DNA from 3 places in the Brevibacillus sp. AF8 genome. Region 1 is predicted to be linked to each of the others. Evidence: riboswitches for the same ligand, from Rfam matches in the RefSeq annotation. Region 1 holds a riboswitch; each other region holds the start of a gene.
What was found. Region 1 has a riboswitch for S-adenosylmethionine ahead of KB186_RS19085 (homocysteine synthase). Riboswitches for the same ligand answer to the same signal wherever they lie in the genome.

Region 1 (9,660 bases):
GAGCCGATTCCCGTCCGGTTCCGATTCAGCGAGCACGACGGGAGAAAGAGCAAGAGGCAACGGATAGACCAGCAAGGAAAAGGAAACCGACAATGTCATGGCGGTAGGCTCCTCACCCAATAACGGCAAAGTCTCGGATTGAACATCTCTCAGCCAAACTGTTCCGCGTTTGTTCGGGACGAGAATCAAGGTGCGTGTAGCACTTTGCCGCATCGGCAGATCAAACCGCAGGCGAACGCTAGTCCGATGATTGAGGAGTCGCACCTCGTCTGCGCCTTCCACCGAAACATGCTCCGGCAGTGTGAAGCGAAGCCAGGTAGCAGGCAAAGGCAGCCACGAACGATTGTGCAAGCGAACTGTAATGGGCACGGGTGTCCCTGACAGGACGCGCGTTTGATCACTGGACCATTCGAGCGACACCCACTTGGACATGGACTTGGCCCACCAGTCTTGTGCAGCGGGGAGAAAAAAGAAAAAGCCCCCAAACAGAAAGAAAAACCAGTGGCCCGAAAAAACGGCGAAGAGCAGCAAGACAAAACCGATTACGTGAAAGGTTTGCTTGGTGATCATAGCACTACACGCTTTCTTCGACGGGAGCGGGGACGCTGGTCAAGATTTGCTCCACGACTTCCTGCTCCGTCACATGCAGCTCTGCTTCCATAGAGAGGCGGATGCGGTGAGCTGCCAGACTTGGAAACACCACTTTTACATCATCTGGCAAGACAAAAGTACGACCAGAAACGAACGCGTAAGCCTGGGCGGAGCGCAACAGGGCGAGCATGGCGCGTGGACTGATGCCCACCTCAACCGAGCGATGCTGGCGAGTCGCTTCCGTCAGGTCGATGATATAGTCTTCCACTGGTTGGCTGACGTGAACGGTTGTGACCTCGCGTTGCAGAGCCGCAATTTGTTCGACAGTGATGACCGGCTCGACCGCCTCTAATGGGGAGTCGCTGCGGAATCTCCGCAAAATTTCTTTGGCATCCTCTCTTGTACCGTAGCCAAGAGACAGCTTGAAAAGGAAGCGGTCCAACTGTGCTTCTGGCAGTGGATAGGTCCCCTCCGATTCAATCGGATTTTGGGTAGCAATAACCAGCATGGTCGATGGGAGTGGCAGGGTGACGCCTTCAATCGTAACCTGGCGTTCCTCCATGCATTCCAGCAAGCCGGATTGAGTCCTGGGAGTGGCCCGGTTTATTTCATCTGCGAGCAAGACATCCGCAAAAACAGGTCCCTTGCGCAGTTCGAATTCACTTGTTCGTTGATTGAACACGTGTAGACCGACGACATCAGATGGCAGTAGATCCGCGGTGAATTGCAGACGGTTGTAAGAGCCACCAATTGCTTGCGCCAATGTTTTGGCAAGCACGGTTTTTCCCATTCCGGGCAAGTCCTCCAGCAATACGTGTCCACGAGCGAGCAATGCAGTTACTAATAGGCGGATCTGACTTTCCTTGCCCACGATGACGCTGCTGACAGCATGCTGAAGGTTATCCAATGTCGGATGAGTCATGAAAATTCTCCTTTTCCCATTCAAAATTGAGGAGTCGTACGGTTTTTATTATATATGGAATATCCTGTTAGTTACAAATTTTCGAAATAATATTCCCGTAAGCGCAGCGATCACGATGACGGCACCTACAGAGATGTAAAGAGGGCGAATCCCTACCTGATCGCTCAGCTGTCCGCCAAGCCAAATACCGACGGGCATCGTCGCACGCACGATGAGCAAGCGGACAGACAGTACACGCCCCATTAGCTCGGAAGGAACGTGAAGCTGATACAGGCTAGTACTGTGTACTTGGAAAAACGGAGCAAACAGACCAGCCAGTAGTTCGATGGTGATTGCGAGCCAGATGTCATGGGTAAAGCCTATTGCAACAAAGCTCAAGCCACCTAGTACCAGTGATCCCAACATGATCAGGGGCTGTCCGAAGCTGCTACGGAAGCGAGGGACGAGCAAGGAGCCGAAGAAATATCCCAATGGATAGCCAGCCAAGAACAAGCCTACATGAAACGAGGTGCCTTGCAGCTCTCCGGCTACAAAAGGCAGGTTTAGTACGAGTGTGACTCCGACAGCGAATTGGACGAGAGCTGAGTACAGGCCAAGCCAGAGCAGAAGGGGTTTCTGCCAAAAAATCGCTAGACCAGCCTTAAACATGACGAACCAGGATTGCTTCTTGTTGGCAGTATCCGCTGGGGCGATTGGACAAAGAACCAGAAAGAAACCGCTGAGCGCATAGCTGATCGCGACCAATGCGAGTACGGCCTCACCACCAATACTCGCCACGAGAATCCCAGCCAAAGGCGGACCCGTAATCAAGGCAATTCGCAGGACGCTATCCAAATAGGCATTGGCTTGGAGGAGTTGCTCTCTTTTGACCAGAGTAGGGAGGAGCGACTGACTGGCTGGCACATACAGCGGTTGGACGAGACCGTTGATCAAAGCAGTGAAATACAGCGGCCAGAGCGATTCTGTCCCGGAAGTAATGACTGCAAAGGACAAACAAAACGCAGCAGCTCGCATCCATTGAGAAAAAAGCATGACACGCTTCTTATCGAATCGGTCGATGTACGGCCCGGCTACCAACTGAATCGCGAGCGACGGCAAAAAATACAGAAGCCACATCTGTCCGACCGCACCTTGTGAGCCTGTTGCCTGATAGATTATCCAGCTATTGGCGAGGGTACCAAGTGAGGCGCCGAGTTCTGAAATGAGCTGACCGAAAAGAATCCAACGGTAAGAACGCTGCTGCCAGACAGAGGCTTGTACCGCGGTTTGGTTCATGGGTTGCTCCTGTCCAGGAAGTCATCCCACATCAGGGGAAGCTTGTCCAGTGTATGACGGCGTAGTCTGTAACGGGAGCCTGCTTGTTCAACGAGATGGGCAGACCGCAGCATGGACAGGTGATGGTGCACGGTCGATTTCGCCATGGAGAGTTGATCGGTTATCTCTTGCAGACTCAGGTCCTTTTCCGCCAGCAATTTGACCATGCGTAGCCTGTGCTCGTCTCCGAGTGCTTTTAAGGCTTGCACCAGTGAAGGGGGTGGCTGATAAGGATCTACAGCATCGTGCAAATTTTCGTCGGCCACAGGGTAATAAAAAATTTTCGTCCCGACAGCATCGGCCTGTACGGTCCACGGGCGATAGATCGCTTGTGGAATCAGCAGGACGCGTGTCACGGCAGGCTCAGGGAGGTAGTTCGAACCCGTCGCATACTCTACCAAGGCTTCCGGGGTGAGCTTTCCTAGCTTGTTTTGCTTTTGCGACCAATCCCGTTCTAGCATGCGAACGATTTCTTCCTCATGCGGCTTGATGTGAGTGGTATACCAGCCTTCCATCAATTGGAGAATATGGCCCCGCAGCTCTTCTGCATCAACGGAAGTAATATGGCCGATATACGATTCAAAAAAGAGGTGCGCACGGCACGCTTCCTGCAAAGCGGCGCAATCATCTTCGCTTCCTTGTGCAGCCTTCCGCCGTGCTTCCTGCATATTTTCACCGAGATAAGGGAGGGCTTCGTATCGGAGCTGTTCTGTTGAGAGCTCTCTGACATACGAGAGAAAGGAATCCAGATCAGCGAAAGGGCAAAGATCGAGCAGTTGCAAAAGCGTCTTCCACGTGTTGTGCTCCTTCGCATATTCAACCTCTTGCCGTACAGAAGGTGATAGCTCGTCCAACAGTTGGCGCCAGTAGGCAGGAGGGTGTTCCATCGTGTGATGCAATTGATCGTAGGTAGCGGCAGCGATTCCCAGGGCAGCTTCGAATAAAGGAGAATACGAAAGCTCAACCCGGTAGGTCGTTCGTTCACTGCCAATGTTCAAAATCTTCATGTGATCATCCTTCCAAAATTTGTGCATGATTGTATTTTATAAATACCGAATGTTAAATTCAATCTTTTTCGAACGAAAATAGAAAAGGAAAAGAAGAATCACAAAATCTCTATCCAAAGAGATGACGTGATTCTTCTTTCTGTAAAGGTATGGTTAACCTACCGTGGATAATTGCAACGCACGCTGCAGGGCTTGCTCCAAATCGGAAATGATATCGTCAATGGATTCTGTGCCGACGGAGAGGCGAATAAGTCCCGGGGTCACTCCGGCTGCTGCCTGCTCTTCTTCCGTCATCTGCTGATGTGTTGTGCTGGCTGGGTGAATGATGAGTGACTTGGAGTCTCCGACATTTGCGAGATGAGAGAACAGCTTCACTGACTCGATCAATGTTTTTCCTGCCTCAACGCCGCCGCGAATGCCAAAGGTCAGAATCGCGCCAGCACCTTTTGGCAAATATTTTTGTGCCAATTCACGCTGGGAGTCTGACTCCAATCCCGGATAACTCACCCACTCTACGGCAGAGTGATTGGCGAGAAACTGGGCTACTGCCAAGGCGTTTTGGCTATGCCGCTCGATGCGCAGATGCAGAGTTTCTAATCCTTGCAGGAACAAGAAGGAGTTGATCGGGGCGACTGCTGCTCCGATATCGCGCTGGAGCTGAACACGGGCCTTGATAATATAGGCAAGCGGACCGACTGCTTCTGTATAGACGACGCCATGATAGCTAGGGTCTGGTGTAGTCAGACCTGGGAATTTTCCGTTGTTCCAGTCGAATTTTCCAGAGTCTACAATGATACCGCCAATTGCCGTTCCGTGGCCGCCGATGAATTTGGTGGTGGAGTGCACGACGATATCGGCCCCGTGCTCAAAAGGACGGCACAAAATCGGAGTTGCAAAGGTGTTGTCCACGATCAAAGGCACGCCATTTTCGTGAGCAATATGGGCGATCGCCTCGATATCAGCGACATCAATGCGCGGGTTTCCGATTGTCTCGCAAAACACGGCTTTTGTCTTTTCATTGATATAGGACCGGAAATTTTCCGGATTGGATTGATCTGCAAAATGAACCTTGATTCCAAGGCGGGGAAGCGTGTGGGCGAACAGGTTGTAGGTACCGCCGTAGAGGCTGCTGGAAGCGACGATCTCGTCTCCTGCATGCGCAATATTTAAGATCGCGAATGTGATGGCAGCTTGCCCGGATGCGGTTGCGAGTGCGCCAACACCACCTTCAAGTAAGGCAACGCGCTTCTCAAACACATCCTGCGTGGGATTCATGATACGTGTATAGATGTTCCCAAACTCTTTTAAGCCAAACAGGTTGGCTGCATGCTCCGTATCGCGGAAAACATAGGAGGTCGTCTGATAGATCGGAACAGCACGCGAGCCTGTTACAGGGTCAACCTCCTGTCCACCGTGTACCGCAAGTGTTTCTGGCTTCCATTGTTGTTGGTCGGACATGTCCATCTCTCCTTTTACTATGGGGAATCGGCAAATAAAAAAACGGAGCATTCTCCTGAGAAGAAGAAGCTCCATCATGCACGGGCTTTTGTTCATCTCTCAGAATCACTGGATTCTGCAGGAATTGGCACCATGCAGCTAGTCTGCTGGTTGCCGGGCTTCGTAGGGCCTGTCCCTCCACCGCTCTTGATGAAAACAATTGTTGTCGTAATTGTATGAAAATAAAGCCTTGCTGTCAACGATAAATATACAGTTATCGGGGAGGTTTTTATGTATATATGAATGAAGGTGGTTCACTCATGCCATTAATTTGTAACGGTTTTGTCTCAAGCTGTTCACATCCCGTGTGGCTATTGCCGCAGCGAAATAGGAGATAATGGTAGAAAATGGGGAGTATGGATGCATGGTGAAGCCAAGTGCTCTTCGCGTTAGAAAAGTAAAAAAGCGTGTGATATCATGGAGGTGGTTACAACTGATCTGATTGTACATATAGGAGGATAAATAGCGATGAGCCATGGAGTAAAGGAAATTACACCACAAGAGCTGTTGGAAAAGCTGGAAGCCAAAGAGGAACTGCAAGTCATTGATGTACGTGAAGTGGAAGAGTGGAATGCAGGTCACATTAAAGAGGCAAAGCTGATCCCGCTCGGCTTTTTGCCACATCGCATTGATGAATTGGATAAGAACATTCCGATTGTGATGGTTTGCCGCAGTGGTGCCAGAAGCAATACAGCAACAGAGTATTTGAGTGCACAAGGATACGACGTGGCAAATATGGTTGGCGGCATGCTCGCATGGCCAGGTGAAGTGGAACAGTAAGACGTGATAGAAACAGTGTGAATGCCTCCCGTATGTAATCAGGAGGCATCACGCATGGGACAAGCAGGGAGGTAGCAACCCGTGAGTGAAGGAGCACAATTGCAGCAGGAATCTGCAATGAAAAAACATTGGTTTCCTGTGTTAGCTGGTATTATCCTTTTGGCTATCATCGGAGTATTTGGTTATAATTACATGACAGAAGAGAAGATCGAAGTGTTGAAGCCGATCGCGGACTTCACCTTGGACAACAGTGACGGAACAACCTACACATTTCATTCAAGTGCTGGCAAGGTACGATTGGTAGAGTTTATGTTTACCAAGTGCCCGGATATTTGTCCGGCGACTACGTTCAACATGGCCAAGCTGCAAGATCAGCTGAAGGAAAAGGGACTGTTCGGAGACAAAGTGGAGTTTGTTTCCATTTCTTTTGACCCTGATAACGATACGCCGGAAGTCTTGCAGGAGTATGCAGCCAAGTTCAAGGCAGATCAGAGTGGCTGGAAGTTCCTGCGTGGGGACGCTCAGGCTGTAGAGAAAGTGACGAAGGATTTTGGTCTGATGGTCATTAAGGAGCCAGATGGTTCTTATTCACATACGGCTCGCATGTTCCTGGTGGATGGAGATGGAAACATGCGTCGCGCGTACGGGATGGCAGCCAACATGGAACTGGATGTCATGATGAAAGAGATGGTACAGCTCGCTGACTAGCGGGTCTCCTCATAGGAGATGTTTACGACTTCTTCTGTCTGATTCACGAATTCAATATGAACGAGTAACGCCCACCTGCGATTGCTTTCTTGAAGCAAGAGCTTAAACGTCTCTTCCGACGTGGTGGGCGTTTTTTGTTTTCGTCCGACATGCAGGTAATCCACAATTTGAGCGCTTGGATATCGCTTCATCGTTTCCTGCATTGCGAGTCTGCCCCATTTTGCATAGGAAGGCTGGGCGTAGGTAGGGACCGTCTGAAAGATGAAGAGGAAAAGTACGATAGAGAGAAGGGGCATCATGTTCCGATAGCGAAATAGGCGACGAGTGGTTTGCACTTGCTGATCCCTCTCCTTTTCGAAATGGCTTGCCATGTATTTTGAAGACTTTTCGGAATATGATTCGTAGAAAATAATGACAATGAAGTGCGGGAGGTATTCGATGCATTACTTGCTCATTCCCTTATTTGGCGTTCCTGTGTTAGTGGGGGTTCTTGCGGCGATTTTCCAAAAGCCTCCTTTCTGGAAAAAATGGGGGCTCACGATTGCTTCAGCGGTATTGATTTACGGGGGCTGCTTCGCCGCGAATGTATATTGGCAAATGAAGTATGGCATTCCGGTGCTGCCCACGGAGGCCGACTTGGAGGTATTTTTCTATTTTTGTATCCTGTTGGTGTTTGTTTGTATCCTCCTGTATATTGGCTTTTTGATCACGATGAGAAAACAGTTTTGGAAGATGAACCTCGTTTTTCTATGCACAGCTTTTGGTTTGTTTAGCTTTTTTGCTGCTGCCTTTTTAGGGATGGGTCCCTTTTTGAAGAAAGCGGAGTACGTTATCATCGTACAAAAAGCAAAAGACCAGTGGAAAGAGGCGAAGATGGACAATGAGAAGCCCATTGACCTCGCCCTCGTATACAGCAGACAAGAGTGTACGAAAAATTGTGCCGGGTATCCTTATTCAAGCCTCATTCTGGTACGGAATCAGTCTGACCAGCCGTTGGAGATCGATTTGAAGCTGCGATTGAAAAACAAAAGCGGCGCCGTATTAAAAGAAGTCGAGGCCGTACCACTACAACTCTCTTCAGGAGAAATTACGGAGGTATGGACGGGCGATTCTTATGCGAAGCACGACTTCTGGGCGAGAGCTAGTGTCGTTACCGATGAACGAGTTACCGATTTGGAGTATCAGTATTCGATTATTGACCGAAGATGAATGTGTGGAATAGACAAGACTGGGTGAAACGAACGTCTTACGTTGTGATATAATAAGAATGGCATGCTTGGTTCGGATTCCCATAATCATGCACGACGATGTTAGGAGGAAAGAGTTTGAGCGACGTTAAGATTTTCGCGATGGGCGGCCTCGGCGAGATCGGAAAAAATATGTACTGCGTCGAGTATGAGGACGAAATCATCATCATTGACTGCGGGGTGAAATTCCCCGAGAACGAAATGTTCGGTATCGATCTGGTTATCCCGGATGTTTCCTATTTAGTGGACAACCAGCATAAGATCAAAGCACTTTTGTTAACGCACGGACATGAGGATCACATTGGCGCGATTCCTTATATTTTACGGCAAATCAAGGTGCCGATTTACGGTGGTCGTCTGACCCTGGGCTTGGTCAAGGCGAAGCTGGAAGAGCACCGTTTGCAGAATGAAGTGAAGCTGATTCCGATTTCGGAAGATACGGAAATTCCTTTTGCGAAGCTGAAGGCGACATTCTTCCGGACGAACCACAGTATTCCAGATTCTCTGGGAATTGTGCTCCATACACCAGAGGGAATGGTCATTCACACGGGTGACTTCAAGTTTGACATGACACCAGTCGGACAAACAACGGAGTACGGAAAAATTGCACGCATTGGTGCGAGCGGAGATGTTTTGGCGCTTTTGTCCGATAGTACGAACAGTGAGCGTCCTGGATTTACGATGTCAGAGAGATCGGTAGGGGAAGGGATTCTCGATGTGGTACGCAAAGCGCGTGGACGCATCATTCTGGCTACCTTCGCTTCCAACGTGCATCGTCTGCAGCAAGTGGTAGATGCTGCAGAGCAGTGCAATCGCAAAGTAGCGGTTATTGGCCGCAGTATGGAAAAGGTATTCTTGATTGGTCAAGAGCTGGGCTATATTCAGATGCCAGAGGGCATGCTGATTGATATTAAGCACATCGATAATTACGCGGACAACCAAGTGCTGATTATTTGCACAGGCAGTCAAGGTGAGCCGATGGCAGCGTTGACCCGGATTGCATCCGGATCGCATCGCACTGTTTCCATTTATCCGGAAGATACAGTGATCATTTCTGCATCTCCGATTCCAGGAAACACGATCAACGTAAGCCGCACGATAGACAAGCTGTACCGTGCAGGTGCCAATGTAGTATTGAGTCACGAATTTGATATTCACGCATCGGGTCATGGCAGCAGCGAAGAGTTGAAGCTCATGCTGAACTTCATTCGTCCGAAATATTTTATCCCGATCCACGGGGAATACCGGATGCTCAAGACTCACTCCAAGCTGGCCCAACAGGTTGGGATCGAGGAGAGCAACATCTTTATTATGGACAACGGCGAAGTGCTGAATTGCAACCGCGAAAAAGCGTGGCTCAGTAAAGTACAAGCAGGGATTGTCCTCATTGATGGCAGCGGTATCGGCGACGTCGGCAATATCGTCCTGCGCGACCGCAAGCATTTGGCTGAGGATGGCTTGATGGTCGTGGTTGTCAGCTTGGATATGAAAAACTTCAAAATTTTGACGGGCCCAGATATCGTGAGCCGCGGCTTCGTATACGTACGCGGTTCAGAATCCTTGATTCAGGAAGCGACACAGCTTGTTCGTGGGC
Region 2 (9,660 bases), on a different contig from region 1:
CGTTGCCCATAATGGCTGGCGCAGGATGTTCAGGCCGCATCTCCGAGGGGCGCTTCCTCACATGGTTTGGCATCGGGCTCACACCGTCCCCGACTCGCTTTCGTCCTCACACAAGGAGTACTTTCCTCATCAACGATTCGTCTGTTTCACTAGAATTATAGCTGTTTATACCGTCATGATGCAAGGTGCCTCGATCAAGGTTTTTTTAATATCTTATCTAATTCCGCGAAATATTGCTTGGTCAGCTCTTCCTTTTCTTCCGCGCTGAGGTTTTCCGCATTCATCATTTGCTCTTTGTACTGCTCCAACTTTTCAAGCATAGCCAACTCGGCAGCAGCGGCCTCGTCCAGATCGTAATTTTCCGATGGATCGAACGGGATCAATCGATTGTCATTCCCACTTCGCAAATAAGCGGAGCGCCAGTTCTCCGGAAACTGGTACGGCTGTTCGCCAAACATAATCGCTAAAATATCGTCGGATTCAATCGGCAGGAAGTGATCGTAATCGTCTCTTCTGCCTCCCTCGGACAAGTTAATGTGGGACAAAAAATAATGGAGATAATGTTCCCCGGTTTCGGTATTCTTAACGATGGAATAGGTTTCAAATTCGGATTTGGACAGTTCTTTTATGGTTTCCAAACAGGACAGAAATTTGTCTTTTTCTCGTGCTTGCAAGTCATCCATGTCATCTCGTTCCTTTCGCTCTACAATAAGCCTCATGATAGCAAAAGCAATGGGTGCTGACAATGAAAGCAACGTAACAGAGTGCAGCAGTGGAAGAAGAGAAAAGGATTATGGAAAAAATAATTGGATATTCTTGTCACAAAAATAAGCCAGCTGGATCAAATACATATCAACACGAAACAAGGAGGTGAACAGCGCGTGAATGCAAGTGCCAAAAGTAGCGAAGCGGACTGGACGCTGCAATTGACCAACGAGGAGAAGCTGACGAGGCTCATGAGCGAGTACGGAGACAACATCGTGCAGCTCGCCTACTTGATCGTCAAGGATCGGGGAATTGCGGAAGACATTACCCAGGAAGTGTTTCTGAAGGCGTATCGGGGTCTGGATCAGTTCCGCCATCAGAGTAGCGTGAAAACATGGCTTTACCGAATCGCGATCAACGAGTCCCGCAAATATTTGCGTTCGTGGTCCTTTCGCCAGATTTTTTCTACATACCTCTCCAAAGAGGAAGCACCCCCGGAAAAGGTCGACACGGCAAATGTTGAATCGGCAGTCATCGGACAAATGAGCAAGATACAGGTAGCGGAGCAGGTGATGAAGCTCTCGCCGCTGTACCGAAAAGTCATGGTACTTCATTACTATGAAGATTTGTCGATAAAAGAGATTGCGCATGTGTTGGATATTTCAGAAGATGCCGTACGAACCCAATTGTCACGGGCCCGAAAACATTTTAAGACATTGTGTGAAAAGGAGGGATTGGAATGGACGTAGATAAGCAAATGCGTGAAGCGGTACGGAGTGCAAGTGAGGAATCGGTGGAGGAAGTGAGGTTTACAAAGGAAATGGAATTGCGGATCAGAGATGCGATTGCAAAGAATAAACACAAGAATCGAAACCGAATTTTCGTGGCTGGTTCGCTGGCAGCTTGCTTGGCGGTTACTGCTGTGGGAATGCACCAGCAAGGCTGGTTTCCACAGTTGCCAAATGGCAAAAATGTAACGAATGCGATTGCAACGACTGCTACGGAAACAAATAATAAAGAGGCAAATCAGAACAGTGTAATGGTGTCGGCGGAAGATGCCGTCTTACCATTGAAAAAAGTGATTCCAGCCTTGAGCAAGATGACAATAAGAGTGGATCGTACAAGCTATGGATTCAGTGCACTAACTTTACTGGAAGGGGATACTGCGCGTGCCAATGTTGTCTATGATACACAGACAGGACAAATTGAGAGCTTTACAATAAACGGTGAGCGGAAAGAACAGAAGGAGATAAACTTGCCATCATCCAAGACTGCGGCGAAAGCAGCAAGCGCATTTCTTCAAGCTTTTTTGGGGGAGGAAAGTAAGACCTATCAGCTCGTCGAGACTCAGATCTACACCGACGAGCATATGGTAAAAGGCCCATGGATGAGCGTGAATTATCAACGGATCGAAAACGGCCAGCCCGTTCCGTTCGACGTATTGTCGGTTGGAATTGACGAACGTGAGCAAGTCGCGTTTTTCGGGCGATTGAACAAGAGCGAACAAGCCTTTTTCACCAAGCTGACAGATGCCATGCCCGATTTGAGCCCATCCCTTCTTCTTTTGGATAAAGAAAAGAACCACGATGGCATGTCATTCATTTTGGGGAAAACGAACAAAGAGGGTCATGAAGTTTCTCTTGTGATCACTGGCAATGGTCAAGCATTGGAACATTATAGGCTTCTGTTTAAGGATGAAAAGGAAGCAAAGAGCCAGAAAAGAGCAGAAGGAGCAAAAGCATTGGAGCAAGAGCGACAGTTCCTGAACAAGCTGCTCGGGGCTGATAGCGAGAACTATCGGTTGTTGGACGCCAACCATCCGGGATTGTACCTGAGATACTATAACGGGATGCCGGTGTTGTCTGATGAAATAAGCATCGAAACAACCGACTCTGGCCACCTCGAATATTTCAATAAGGGGCTCGAATCATTTGAGCCGTCGCAGTACCCGGATGTATCGACTGCTGTGTCAGAAGAGGTAGCCATCAAAGAGCTGAGCGAGCATATGAAGCTTCGGTACGTGCAGAATCCGAGAATACAGCCACAATCAAATCAAGGGGATATGTGGCAGCCCATTCTGGAGTACACACCAGCTGTTTCCTTCATGCAAAGAGGACGTGAAGATGGTCAGGAGTGGTATATCGACGCGACCAATGGCAAGATGGTGTATGGAACGGGAGATAACGGGCTTGCTTATGATCAGTTGAATACGAAGGAAGCACATCCGATCGAATCTCCAAAGGAATACGTCAAGGTTCGCTCCAAGGATGAGGCAAAAGCGTTGCTGCAAGCGGAATTCGGCATACAAGTGGATGACTCGACCTATAGAGAGAGTAACCGTGACGGACGCAAGGAATACGTCTGGAATGATAAAAATGACAAGTATATCGGCGTAGAAGTTCTCGCAGAAACAGGCAGTGTCGTCGGGCTGGGGTCACCGCGATCCGATACAGCAGTGACAGTCAAACGCGAGCAAGCGGAAGAGGCTGCACTTGCCTTTCTGCCTAAATACGTTGATCCAGGCATAAAAGAAGTGCAATTGGCGCAAGTCATACAGCCAGACGAAACGAATCCTGTGTCTTCGGGCGAATGGGAATTCAGATATCTCATGAGCAAGGATGGCATTCCAGTACAGGATCGCTGGCCGAAAGCGGCTTATTCAGTAACAGTCGATCCGTCTTCTGGCAAAGTGACAAAGTTCGAAAACTACAGAGAGACGCACGAGTTGGTGGAGCTTCCAGCATCCGACGAGATCGTCTCGAAAGACAAGGCTGTTGAGGCGTATTTACGAGTCATGCCATTAAAGCTGGTCTATTTGAGGAGAGATGTGGATGGGCAAAAATTAGCTCAACCAAAGCTGGCGTATGTGCCGTGGAGTGACGAAAAGCTGGCGTTCAAATATATTACTCTGGATGCTGTGACAGGCAAGATCATCACCAAATAACAAGAAAAAAAGGCTATCCCGAAGCCATTCCTGATGGCTTTTGGGATAGCCTTTTTTACACTTATCTAACAGTCGTCACACGAGCACCCGATAATAACCAACAGGATAAACAGCACGAGCACGATTGCGAAGCAGTCACCGAAGAATCCGTTACCGCAGAAAGATGTACTCATCTTTGTTTCCCCTCCTTTCCGTTATACTCCAGTCTATACACGAATGCCGATATTGGACTGGGCGGATGCCCACTTAGGCAAAAATGGGCGGGTAAGAAGAGAAGCTCAGTAAAAAATAGACAATTCACAATTGACGGGGAGACAAAAGGGGTGTTAAGATACTTGCAAACATTCAAGACATTTCGCAAACCAACTAAATGACAAGTGTACGACTCTTATCCAGAGAGGCAGAGGGACTGGCCTGATGAAGCCTCGGCAACCGGTAAAAATCCGGTGCCAATTCCAGCAAAGCTACGTGCTTTGAAAGATAAGAGGATGTCTCAGGCGTTTTCGTATCTGCTGACAAATCCTCTTCTTTCAAAGAAGAGGATTTTTTTATTTACCCAGATGCAAGGGAGAAAAGGGGCACGTCAATGAAACCAACTTTTCGCGAACAGCTTTCCCGGAAAATTCTGATTCTGGACGGTGCAATGGGCACCATGCTTCAACAGGCGAATCTGACTGCTGATGATTTCGGCGGTGAAGCCTATGATGGCTGTAATGAACTCCTGAACTTGACCAGACCAGATGTGATTCGTTCCATTCACGAGAAATATTTAGAGGCAGGCGCAGACATCGTCGAGACAAATACGTTTGGTGCTGCTTCCATTGTTTTGGCCGAGTACGATGTGCCAGAGAAAGACCTTGAGATCAATATAGCGGCAGCTCGCTTGGCCAGAGAAGCGGTGGATGCCTATTCCACGGAGGAGTGGCCGCGTTTTGTAGCAGGTGCCATGGGACCGACGACCAAAACCCTTTCGTTGACAGGCGGTGTCACCTTCGAAGAACTGATCGAGGCATATTATCGTCAGGCAAAAGGTCTGATTCTCGGCGGCTCCGATGTTCTTCTTTTAGAAACCTCGCAAGATACGTTGAACGTCAAGGCTGGCGGGATCGGGATTCGCAAAGCTTTTGAAGAGCTTGGACAGGAGATCCCCGTGATGCTGTCAGGTACGATTGAGCCGATGGGCACGACGCTGGCGGGCCAAAATATCGAGGCGTTTTACGTCTCCTTGGAGCATATAAAGCCTGTCTCTATAGGTCTGAACTGTGCGACAGGACCTGAGTTCATGCGTGATCATCTGCGGACACTATCAGGAATTGCCCAATGTGCGGTCAGCTGTTATCCGAACGCAGGTTTGCCAGATGAGAACGGTCATTATCATGAAACGCCACAGGGACTTGCCTCGAAAATGCGGGCGTTCGCGGAACAGGGCTGGATAAACGTCGCTGGCGGTTGCTGCGGAACAACGCCTGACCATATTCAAGCGATGGCAGAAGCATTGAAAGACTGCAAGCCGCGCAGTGCTGCTGTAGAACCGCTGAGCGCGGTCTCCGGGATCGAGGTCGTTTACGTCGAAGATGACAATCGTCCCTTGCTCGTAGGGGAGAGGACCAATGTCATCGGTTCCAAAAAATTTCGTGATCTGATTGCAGCTGGTCACTATGAAGAAGCGTCTGATATTGCCCGAGCCCAAGTAAAGCGTGGTGCACATGTCATCGATATATGCTTGGCTGACCCCGACCGTGATGAATACGAAGATATGGAAAAATTCCTACAGTTCATCGTGAAAAAAGTAAAAGCACCGCTCATGATCGACTCGACAGATGCCAAGGTCATGGAGCTGGGACTTCGCTATTCGCAAGGGAAGGCCATTCTCAACTCAATTAACCTGGAAGACGGGTTGGATCGATTTGAGGAAGTGGTTCCGCTTATTCACAAGTTCGGTGCCTCCGTTGTCGTCGGAACGATTGAAGAAGCGGGTATGGCTATCACTCGCGAAAAGAAGCTGGAGGTCGCGCAACGTTCGTATGACATTCTCGTCAACCAGTATGGAATAAAGCCACAGGATATTATTTTTGATCCACTTGTCTTTCCAGTAGGGACAGGGGATGAACAATACATCGGCTCTGCCAAGGAAACCGTAGAAGGCATTCGTTTGATCAAACAGGCAATGCCTGCTTGCAAGACGATCCTGGGTGTCAGTAATGTTTCCTTCGGCTTGCCTCCTGCGGGTCGGGAAGTGCTGAATGCGGTCTTCTTGTACCACACTACTCTCGCAGGGCTTGATTACGCCATCGTTAACACAGAAAAGCTGGAGCGCTACGCTTCGATTCCAGAAGACGAGAGAAAGCTGGCAGAAGCCCTTCTATTCGAGACAAATGATGAGACATTGGCGGCCTTCACTGAATTTTATCGTCAAAAGAAAAAGGAAGTCCGTGTGGAAGTCTCCTCGTTAACACTTGAAGAACGTTTGGCCCGTTATGTAGTCGAAGGCTCCAAGGATGGTCTGGTGGAAGATCTGAAGCTGGCGCTGGATAAATACACACCACTCGAGATCATCAATGGCCCGTTGATGGCTGGGATGGAAGAGGTAGGTCGCCTGTTCAACGGCAACCAGTTGATCGTGGCAGAAGTACTGCAGAGCGCGGAAGTGATGAAGGCATCCGTATCGTTTTTAGAGCCATTCATGGAAAAAAGCGATGCCGCTGCCAAGGGGAAAATCTTGCTGGCGACAGTCAAGGGCGACGTACACGACATCGGAAAAAACCTCGTGGAAATTATTTTGTCAAACAACGGCTACAATGTCGTAAACCTGGGGATCAAGGTACCGCCAGAGCAACTGATTGCCGCATGCAGAGAAGAAAAGCCGGATGCCATCGGTCTGTCTGGACTCCTGGTAAAATCCGCGCAGCAAATGGTCATTACCGCACAAGACCTTCGTGAAGCAGGCATTGATATCCCGATGATGGTTGGCGGTGCGGCATTGACACGCAAATTCACATCGAACCGGATTGCACCGGAATACCGTGGAATTGTTTTATACGCAAAAGACGCCATGGATGGTCTGGAGCTTGTGAATCGTCTGCAAAATCCAGAAGAACGTGATCGCTTGGTAGAGGAACAGCAGCATCTGCTGGAAGCAGTCGCAACGGCTCAGCCTGTTGTCGAGGAGAAAAAAGCACCTTTGCCAGCTCGTTCAGCCATCAGCAGAACCGTTCCAATCCATCTGCCGCCCGATTGTGAACGACATGTTTTGCGACAATACCCGCTGAGCCATCTGCAACCGTATTTGAACCTGCGGATGCTCCTCGGAAAACACCTCGGCGTACGCGGAAATGTAGATAGATTGATAGAGGAAGGCGACGAGAAGGTACTGGAACTGTACGGCATTGTGGAAGAGTTATTGAATGAAGCGAAGCAAAAAGGAACCATTACGACCCACGGTGTGTATCAGTTCTTCCCGGCTCAGTCAGATGGCAACGATATTTTGGTCTATGATCCAAAAGACCACAGCAAGTTGCTGGAGCGCTTTTCGTTCCCGCGTCAGCTGGAAGAACCTCATCTTTGCCTGTCCGACTTCTTGCGACCGGTGGAGAGCAAGGAAATGGATTATGTCGGATTCCTGACTGTAACGGCTGGGGGCGGGATTCGCGAAAGATCTACAGAGCTAAAAGAGCGTGGTGACTACTTGCGCTCTCATGTCCTCCAAGCCTTGGCATTGGAGCTGGCAGAGGCATTTGCTGAGCGAATTCATCACGTCATGCGCGATGTGTGGGGTATACCAGACCCTGTTGAAATGACGATGCTAGAGCGCTTTGGAGCTAGATATCAGGGCATTCGTGTCTCCTTCGGTTACCCTGCTTGCCCGAACCTGGAAGATCAGGCGCAGTTGTTCCGTCTATTGCGTCCAGAGGATATCGGCGTTCAGCTGACAGAGGGCTTCATGATGGAGCCAGAGGCTTCTGTATCAGCGATGGTATTTGCTCACCCTGAAGCGCGTTACTTCAATGCAGGTCCATCTATTTTTGAAGTCTAAAACGACGGAGTTTGACCACGTATAAATGAAAATGGGAGAGAAGGGATGGAGTTGACGACGAGAAAGAAAGATTTACGAGCCTACTTGAAAGACCACCTCCTAGTCGGAGATGGTGCAATGGCGACCCAGCTGCACGGGCTGGGCGTCCCAGTTGGCGTCAGCTTTGAAGAGCTGTGTTTGTCCAACCCTCGTTTGGTGCATGAAGTCCATACGTCTTACTACCAGGCGGGTGCACGTTTCCTAGAGACAAATACGTATTCTGCCAACCGAGATGCATTGAGCCGTTACGGTTTGGAGCATAAAGTAGCGAGGATTAACCGGCTTGCAGTCGCCATTGCAAGGGAAGCTGCACAGGATGATGCGTATGTAGCTGGCAGCATCGGATCTATTTTGGCTGGACGGGTGAAGAAAAAGGTATTGGATGAATTCCGTGACCAGTATGAGGAACAAGCAATCGCATTGTTGCATGCGGGCGTGGATGGACTGATTCTGGAGACGTTCCTCGATTTGGAGGAGCTGCTTCTGGCGATCGAGGTAATCCGCCCGCTCACAGATGTACCCGTAATCGCGCAGTTAGCCACTTTGGAAGTAGGGCGTACACGTGATGGCTACGCTTTGACAGATGCCTTTTCTGAGCTGAAAGCCGCGGGCGCTGACGTGATCGGACTAAACTGTCGCCTTGGTCCCGCTGAACTCTTACGCTCGTTTGAAAATACAGTGATTCCAGAAGATGCACTCTTATCTGTATTCCCGAATGCAGGGCGTCTGGGGATGACTGACGGAGAATACGCTTTTAAATCATCACCTGAATATTTTGGACAGAGTGCGCTTCGTTTGCGTGAGCAGGGGGTTCGGTTGATTGGCGGATGCTGCGGAACCACACCTGCACATGTGAAGGCGATTGCGGATGCACTTGAGTCACTGGAGCCGCAAGCGCGTGTAAACCCGACCATCGTAGCTGGAGATCGTCCTACGATTTCTGTGCAGAACACGAGGGAGAGGGAGAAACCGAGCATTGTCGAGCGCGTAAAAACCGCAACGACGATCATTGTCGAGTTTGATCCGCCACGTGATCTGGATGCAGACCAATTTCTCCACGGATGCTGCGAGCTGCACAAAGCAGGAGCGGACGCGATTACGCTGGCGGATAATTCGTTGGCGACAGTTCGGATGAGCAACATGGCACTCGGGGCACTCATGAAGAGCAGACATGGAATCGATCCACTCTTGCACCTTGCTTGCCGGGACCGCAATCTGATTGGGCAGCAATCGCACTTAATGGGGCTGCACGCTCTGGGGATCGATCAAATATTGGTGATTACTGGCGATCCATCACGCTTTGGGGACTTGCCGGGTGCCAGCTCGGTATTTGACGTGACCTCGTTTGATCTAATCCGCATGGTGAAGCAGTTGAACGAAGGTGTTTCGTTCTCAGGACGTCCGTTAAAGCAAAAAGCCCAGTTCATCGTAGGCGCCGCCTTTAATCCGAATGTCCGAAATATGGATGCTGCTGTTGCCCGATTGGAAAAGAAGGTCGAGGCAGGCGCGGATTACATTATGACGCAACCTGTGTACGATGCAGAGTCCATTCGGAATGTGTACGAGGCGACGAAGCATATCGGCATTCCTGTCTTTATCGGGATCATGCCGTTGACCAGCTCGCGTAATGCGGAGTTCCTGCATAATGAAGTGCCCGGAATCAAACTGTCGACAGAGGCTCTGGAACGGATGAAAAAGGTTCAGGGAGAAGCCGCCAGACAGGAAGGAATTGCAATCGCGAAGGAATTGGTCGACACGGCCGTTCGTTACTTCAATGGTATCTATCTGATTACACCGTTCAATTATTACGAGATGGCGGCAGAGCTCATTTCATATACACGCCAGCAAAGCTCTTTGGTGAAGATGGCCCAGGCTTAACGGTTTTACGCCAGATATATAGGGAAGGCCCATTGTATAGACAGGCTATAGCCTTGCTTCT
Region 3 (5,120 bases), on a different contig from region 1:
AGGGGGTCGTTATTAATAGATCGCTTCCCAGCCTGCTGGAGTGACGAATAGGCGAATCGCCTTGATTTTGCGGTCGTCCATCAGGGTGAAGTAGTGGCGGTAGTTCGGTGGTACGGAGATCAGATCGCCCGGCTCCAGCTCGACGTCGAAGTAGCGACCGTCTTTGCCCTTGATAGCGAAAATACCGTGACCATCGACGCAGAAGCGGCACTCATCGTCGGTGTGGTGATGCTCGCCCTTGAATTTCACCAACAGCTCGTCGAGATTAGGTGTTTTGTCAGAGAGGACGATAATGTCCGCTGTCAAGTAACCGCGACGTTGGCTGATTGCATCGATTTCCGGTTTAAAGGTGTCGAGAATCTCTTGTTTCTCCTCGTCTGTCGGGCTGTAGTTATCACGGTGCTTTGGATCAAGGCGATCCACGCCCCATTTTTCATAAATGATCTCTTGGGTATCCAGGAAGGAGACAACTTCCTCGGGTGCGGAAATGTACTCATTGTTGTCGTGAAAACGAATTTGTGCCATCGTTTATTCCTCCTTAATTGGTGGTTGTAGTGGACACGACTGCTTGGCGCAATTGCAGCCAGCGGGCGTGATACTCGAATAGGAACTCAAAAGCTTCCAGGTGGCGCTTAGCCTCGAAGTCATTGCCGCCCCACGTGTAGATACCGTGGTTACGGATGAGTACGCCGGGAACTTCTGGTGTAATCACTTTTTCAATTTCGGTAGCCAAGGTCGGAATATCAGCAAAGTTCTCAACAATCGGAACAGTAATGCGTGCGTTTTCTTCCCAGATTCCGAGTCCCTTGATCAGCTCTTGTCCTTGTATGGAGAAAGCCCGTTGTCCAAAGTACAGCTCGGAAATGAGGTTGTTCCATACGGTATGGACGTGGAAGCAAGCCCCTGCCTTCGGGAACGTTTTGTATACGACGGCGTGGATGAGTGTTTCTGCGGACGGCTTGAGAGCAGTTTCATCCACTGGACGAGAGTCTTGATCCACAACCAGGTAATCTTCGGGGGACAGCTTGGTTTTGTCTTTGCCGCTTGCCGTTACAGCAAATTGCAAGGGATCGTTTTGTATTTTAATAGAGAGATTGCCACTGGTGCCGGGAAACCAGTCCCGGCGGGCAAATGTCAGCTTGGCGTCATCCAGACGGCGAAAGGCATCCAGACGTTGTTCGAGTGTTGCAGTCATGAATTAGACGACCTCCTGTTGGACTTGCTGTAAAATGCGAATCACATCGTGGAACGTGGCAAACTTGCTATGCGGCAATTGCAGCTCTTCCGCCTTGTCAGCGAGGAAGGAACGGGCAATCACATAGTCAGCGATTTTGGCTCCAGCCAAATCAGTGATGGAGTCGCCGATGACGATGCGGAAATGAGTTGTTGGATCGTAACGACGGATGATGGTCGTCTTGCACATGCCACAGCCGTTCGTGCAATGTTCATCGCAAGCGTTGGGCCACGTAATGGTGATACGCTCGCCGCTGAAATCACTGCCATTACAGTAGATCGGCACATCGGTAAGATCGAAGGGTGCCAGGATAGGCTCCAGAAAAAAGTCGATGCCGCCACTCGTGATCAACAGCTCGATGCCTTCTGCGCGGCAATAGCTCACAAATTCAGCAAATCCCGGGCGAATGGTCGCTTCATGGACAATAAAATCGATAATGTCCTGGCGCAAGGAGGAGGGCAAGAGTTGAAACAGCTTGCCAACCCCTTCCTGAACGCTTATTTTTTGCGAAAGGATTTGCTCCGTCAAGCCTTCCCACTCAGGGGGAGCAAACTTGCGGACAATCGCTACAATGTTGTCTTTTTCGGTAATCGTTCCGTCGAAATCGCAGAACAGGACGAGCTTCTTGCTCATCGTGCGCCACCCCACTTTTCCAGAGCGATCGCCAGCTCTTGTGATTCAGCAGCAGCCTCTTCCAATGTTCGACCTGCGGTGACTGCCTCAATCGCGGCAACGAAAGCTTTTGCTCCTGCGGTTGCTCCACCAGGATGACCGTGGATTCCGCCCCCTGCATTGACGATTTGATCGATACCGAAGTCTTGATACAGCTGTGGAACCAGCCCCGGATGAATGCCGGCAGATGGAACCGGGAAGGAACGTCGTACACCATTCAGTGGGTCAGTCAAATGCTTGGCGAGCTGCAACGCTTCTGTTTTGTCCAGGGCGACATTGCCGTACGGAGACGGGAAGAGTACCAAATCTGCCCCAGCTACACGCATCAACGTGCCGAGTAGAAGCGGGGTGGCGATACCGTAGTCAGGTGAAGGATAGTAAGCCCCTGCCAAAGCCGGATGTGCCATGATCGGTACGTGTACATCAGGATCGGCTGCCAAACGGTGCAGAGCATCGAAGCCAAACGCCAGCACGTTGAACAAAAGGCAGTCAGCACCCGCCTCTACCGCACGCTTCGCTTTTTCGTTCAGCTCATGCACAGGTCCAGTCAGGTTGGCTGCATAGAGGACGGGCTTGCCTGTTTCGGCTTCGGTCTCCTGGGAGATCTGCTTAAACGCTTTGATCCGTTCGATAAAAGGAGCGCGGTCGTCTGCAAAGAAGATTTCGTCATCTTTCACGAGATCAACTCCGCCCAAGGCTTGTGCTCGGAATTGTGTCTTCAAATCGTCGAAAGGAAGACCCAGGCACGATTTGAAAATGCTCATCAAGAGTGGACGGTCATGTGCCCCTAAACGTTCGCGCAGACCATCAATGCCGAACTTCGGTCCAGGAAAGGCCCGAAGGAATGAGTCAGGGAAAACAACGTCAACGAGCTTGATTTTGCCATCCATCGACAGTTTACCGAATATTCCGGTCAACAAGGATGGAATGTCTGCTGTAAAATTGCGAGTCGGATAGCTAACGGTAATCAGACCGCGTGTTTCTCCGTTTTCCAGTGTCGCAATCGGTGTCGCGCTCACGGCTTCACCGAGATAAGGCGCTAGCTCAGCTTGCTTGGCAAGCGGCAGGTCCGTCCAGGAACCGACTGTCATGCCGACAGCAATGGCTTCCGCTTTCTTGTTCAAGTCTTTTGCTTGTGTGAGATAGGTGACGAGGATACGTTGTTCACTCATGGTACGCCTAATCCTCCTTGAATTATTAAAAAAGCCTCCCCATTGAGCGGGGAGGCGGTTGTCGACTATGAAAGCGTCTCGTCTCCTCTCATCTCTCGGGTCAGTAGCCGAAACGAGCCCAAAGTGCTCGATCTCGACTCTTATCCGTTGGAATTAGCACCGTTTCGCTATCCAAGGTACGCAATTATGAGCGTACGAATCATGGTATAGCGCCGGTTGCCGGGCATCATAGGGCCAGTCCCTCAGCCAGCTCGCGATAAGAGTTATTCGTTTCCCCCATGATATGACGTTCATTGTCAGGAGTCAATCTTTGTTTTTGCAGAGAATGTGCAGCAAGTTATGAGAAAAATGAGACTAAGGTGAAACTTTTTGGCAATTCCTTCGTGGTAAGGGATGAAGGGGTGTGAACGGTTTGGGAAAGTAGGTCTGGAGGATGTGTACCAGCTGCATGTAAACGATATTTACCGCTATCTTTTCCGGCTGACACGAGATGAGAAGCTGGCAGAGGATTTGACACAGGAAACCTTTTGTCGCGCCTTCTCTTCCTTGGACGACTACCGTGGGGAAAAAGTACGGCCCTGGCTGTTCAAGGTGGCCTATCACGCTTTCGTGGATGGTTATCGTAAGAGGACGAAACAACGATTTGCGTTTGTAGAAGCCCTGCCAGAAAGACCTGATCATTCGGCTGTTGATCCGGCTGAGCATGTCGTGAATCAGGAGCTGTGGGAAGTGGCCCACGACTATTTGGAGAAGCTTCCGGAAAAGCAGAGACAGGTCATTTTGTTGTCTGCATTGCAGTTTTCCTATGCGGAGATGGCAGAGGTACTCGGGATTGAGCTGGCAGACGTCAAGCGTTCCTTGTTTCGGGGACGACAAAAGATGCGGCAGTTGTGGAGGGAGGAAAGCCAGTGATGAACAAGGATGAGAATCATCGCGAGCAAAGGCTGCTTGCTTATTTGCGTGGGGAAATGGCGGAAGAAGATTCAAAACTATTCGAGGAAGAAATAGCGGCTGACGTGGAGTACGCACAGCGGTTGGAAAGGCTTTTGTTGGGGGAAGAAACGGGGGAGGACAAGGTGAAAATAAACCAGCCTGAAGCACTGTCGGCTGAAAAACAGCGTGCCATTGTGCGCCGGGGGAAATGGAAAAATCGGTTGTCCAACGCTGGGTTCACCATAGGGCTTCCCTTTTTGGCCGGAGTTGTGTTGCTGATTTTGAATGGCTGGGTCGGGTCGCTGATGCATGAAGATCTGTTCCGCGTTGCGAAGTCGATAGTCAATTTTACTCAGCCAGGTGTGAGAGTGGGTAGTAGTGGCTCGCAGGTCGGATTGCTGTACGGAAACATCAGCATGGAACTACGTGAGCGGGTTGGGGGGGAAGAAAAGGTCGCTGGTCGTTTTGAGAGTACGAATGTGCTATGGAACGTAAATACGAAGCCGCAATGGACGAACGGGGTTAGGGAACAGAAGCTGTATTTCCGTTATCCGACAGACGGGGAAATGGGGGATACGGAATCTCGCACTGCACCTGCCTGGACAACGATGGAGAAGCTACCTGAGGGGACCGTTTCTCAGCTCGCGATTTCCTTCGATCACTTCCTAACATACGAGGAGTACTATGAATTGGTTTCCCGCCATGTCACCTCTTCGGGACAAGATACGGTTTGGTTTGCGGTAGACACAGGGGTGGAGCGAAAGCAAGCAGAAGACGATGGGGCAAATCGATTTCTCGGTCCCGGGTACGTGTGGGGATTTGCGCAGCATGAACTGGATTACGGAGATGCGCCCATTCGGGTAAACGGGGAAGGGAACAGAAGAATGGCCGCCTACTTAGAAGAGATGAAGTACTTATCTGAGCAAGAAGATCTGGCTCGCGATGTCGGCAGATCTTTGCTATTTCGTAGCGACCTTCAGATAGCCGAACGATACAACTACATGCAGCAAAACGGAGTGCGAATCTACGGCGCCGTCCTCACTGGACCTACGAAAGAACTGTTGAAGCTCAAGGCCGAAAAGTCGATAACAGCAGCGTTTTTAGGCAAA

Region 2: another riboswitch for S-adenosylmethionine. It lies ahead of metH (methionine synthase); the one in region 1 lies ahead of KB186_RS19085 (homocysteine synthase).
Region 3: another riboswitch for S-adenosylmethionine. It lies ahead of KB186_RS09285 (2,3-diketo-5-methylthiopentyl-1-phosphate enolase); the one in region 1 lies ahead of KB186_RS19085 (homocysteine synthase).

Annotation. Positions count from the first base shown of each region.
Region 1 covers NZ_JAGQDN010000015.1:109,174-118,833, forward strand. Annotated here, with positions in the region: gene KB186_RS19065 (DUF58 domain-containing protein) at 1-570, opposite strand, end outside; gene KB186_RS19070 (AAA family ATPase) at 575-1,513, opposite strand; gene KB186_RS19075 (MFS transporter) at 1,562-2,788, opposite strand; gene KB186_RS19080 (ArsR/SmtB family transcription factor) at 2,785-3,834, opposite strand; gene KB186_RS19085 (homocysteine synthase) at 3,988-5,292, opposite strand; SAM riboswitch class I at 5,382-5,488, opposite strand; gene KB186_RS19090 (rhodanese-like domain-containing protein) at 5,800-6,111, shown strand; gene KB186_RS19095 (SCO family protein) at 6,193-6,819, shown strand; gene KB186_RS19100 (YqzG/YhdC family protein) at 6,816-7,154, opposite strand; gene KB186_RS19105 (hypothetical protein) at 7,258-8,028, shown strand; gene rnjA (ribonuclease J1) at 8,127-9,660, shown strand, end outside.
Region 2 covers NZ_JAGQDN010000002.1:121,242-130,901, forward strand. Annotated here, with positions in the region: gene KB186_RS03645 (hypothetical protein) at 195-683, opposite strand; gene KB186_RS03650 (sigma-70 family RNA polymerase sigma factor) at 882-1,454, shown strand; gene KB186_RS03655 (YcdB/YcdC domain-containing protein) at 1,445-3,649, shown strand; gene KB186_RS03660 (YjcZ family sporulation protein) at 3,715-3,822, opposite strand; SAM riboswitch class I at 4,035-4,136, shown strand; gene metH (methionine synthase) at 4,236-7,682, shown strand; gene KB186_RS03670 (bifunctional homocysteine S-methyltransferase/methylenetetrahydrofolate reductase) at 7,728-9,599, shown strand; gene KB186_RS03675 (phosphotransferase) at 9,659-9,660, opposite strand, start outside.
Region 3 covers NZ_JAGQDN010000005.1:72-5,191, forward strand. Annotated here, with positions in the region: gene KB186_RS09270 (1,2-dihydroxy-3-keto-5-methylthiopentene dioxygenase) at 13-525, opposite strand; gene KB186_RS09275 (methylthioribulose 1-phosphate dehydratase) at 539-1,195, opposite strand; gene KB186_RS09280 (2-hydroxy-3-keto-5-methylthiopentenyl-1-phosphate phosphatase) at 1,199-1,867, opposite strand; gene KB186_RS09285 (2,3-diketo-5-methylthiopentyl-1-phosphate enolase) at 1,864-3,078, opposite strand; SAM riboswitch class I at 3,164-3,341, opposite strand; gene KB186_RS09290 (sigma-70 family RNA polymerase sigma factor) at 3,472-3,990, shown strand; gene KB186_RS09295 (anti-sigma factor) at 3,990-5,120, shown strand, end outside.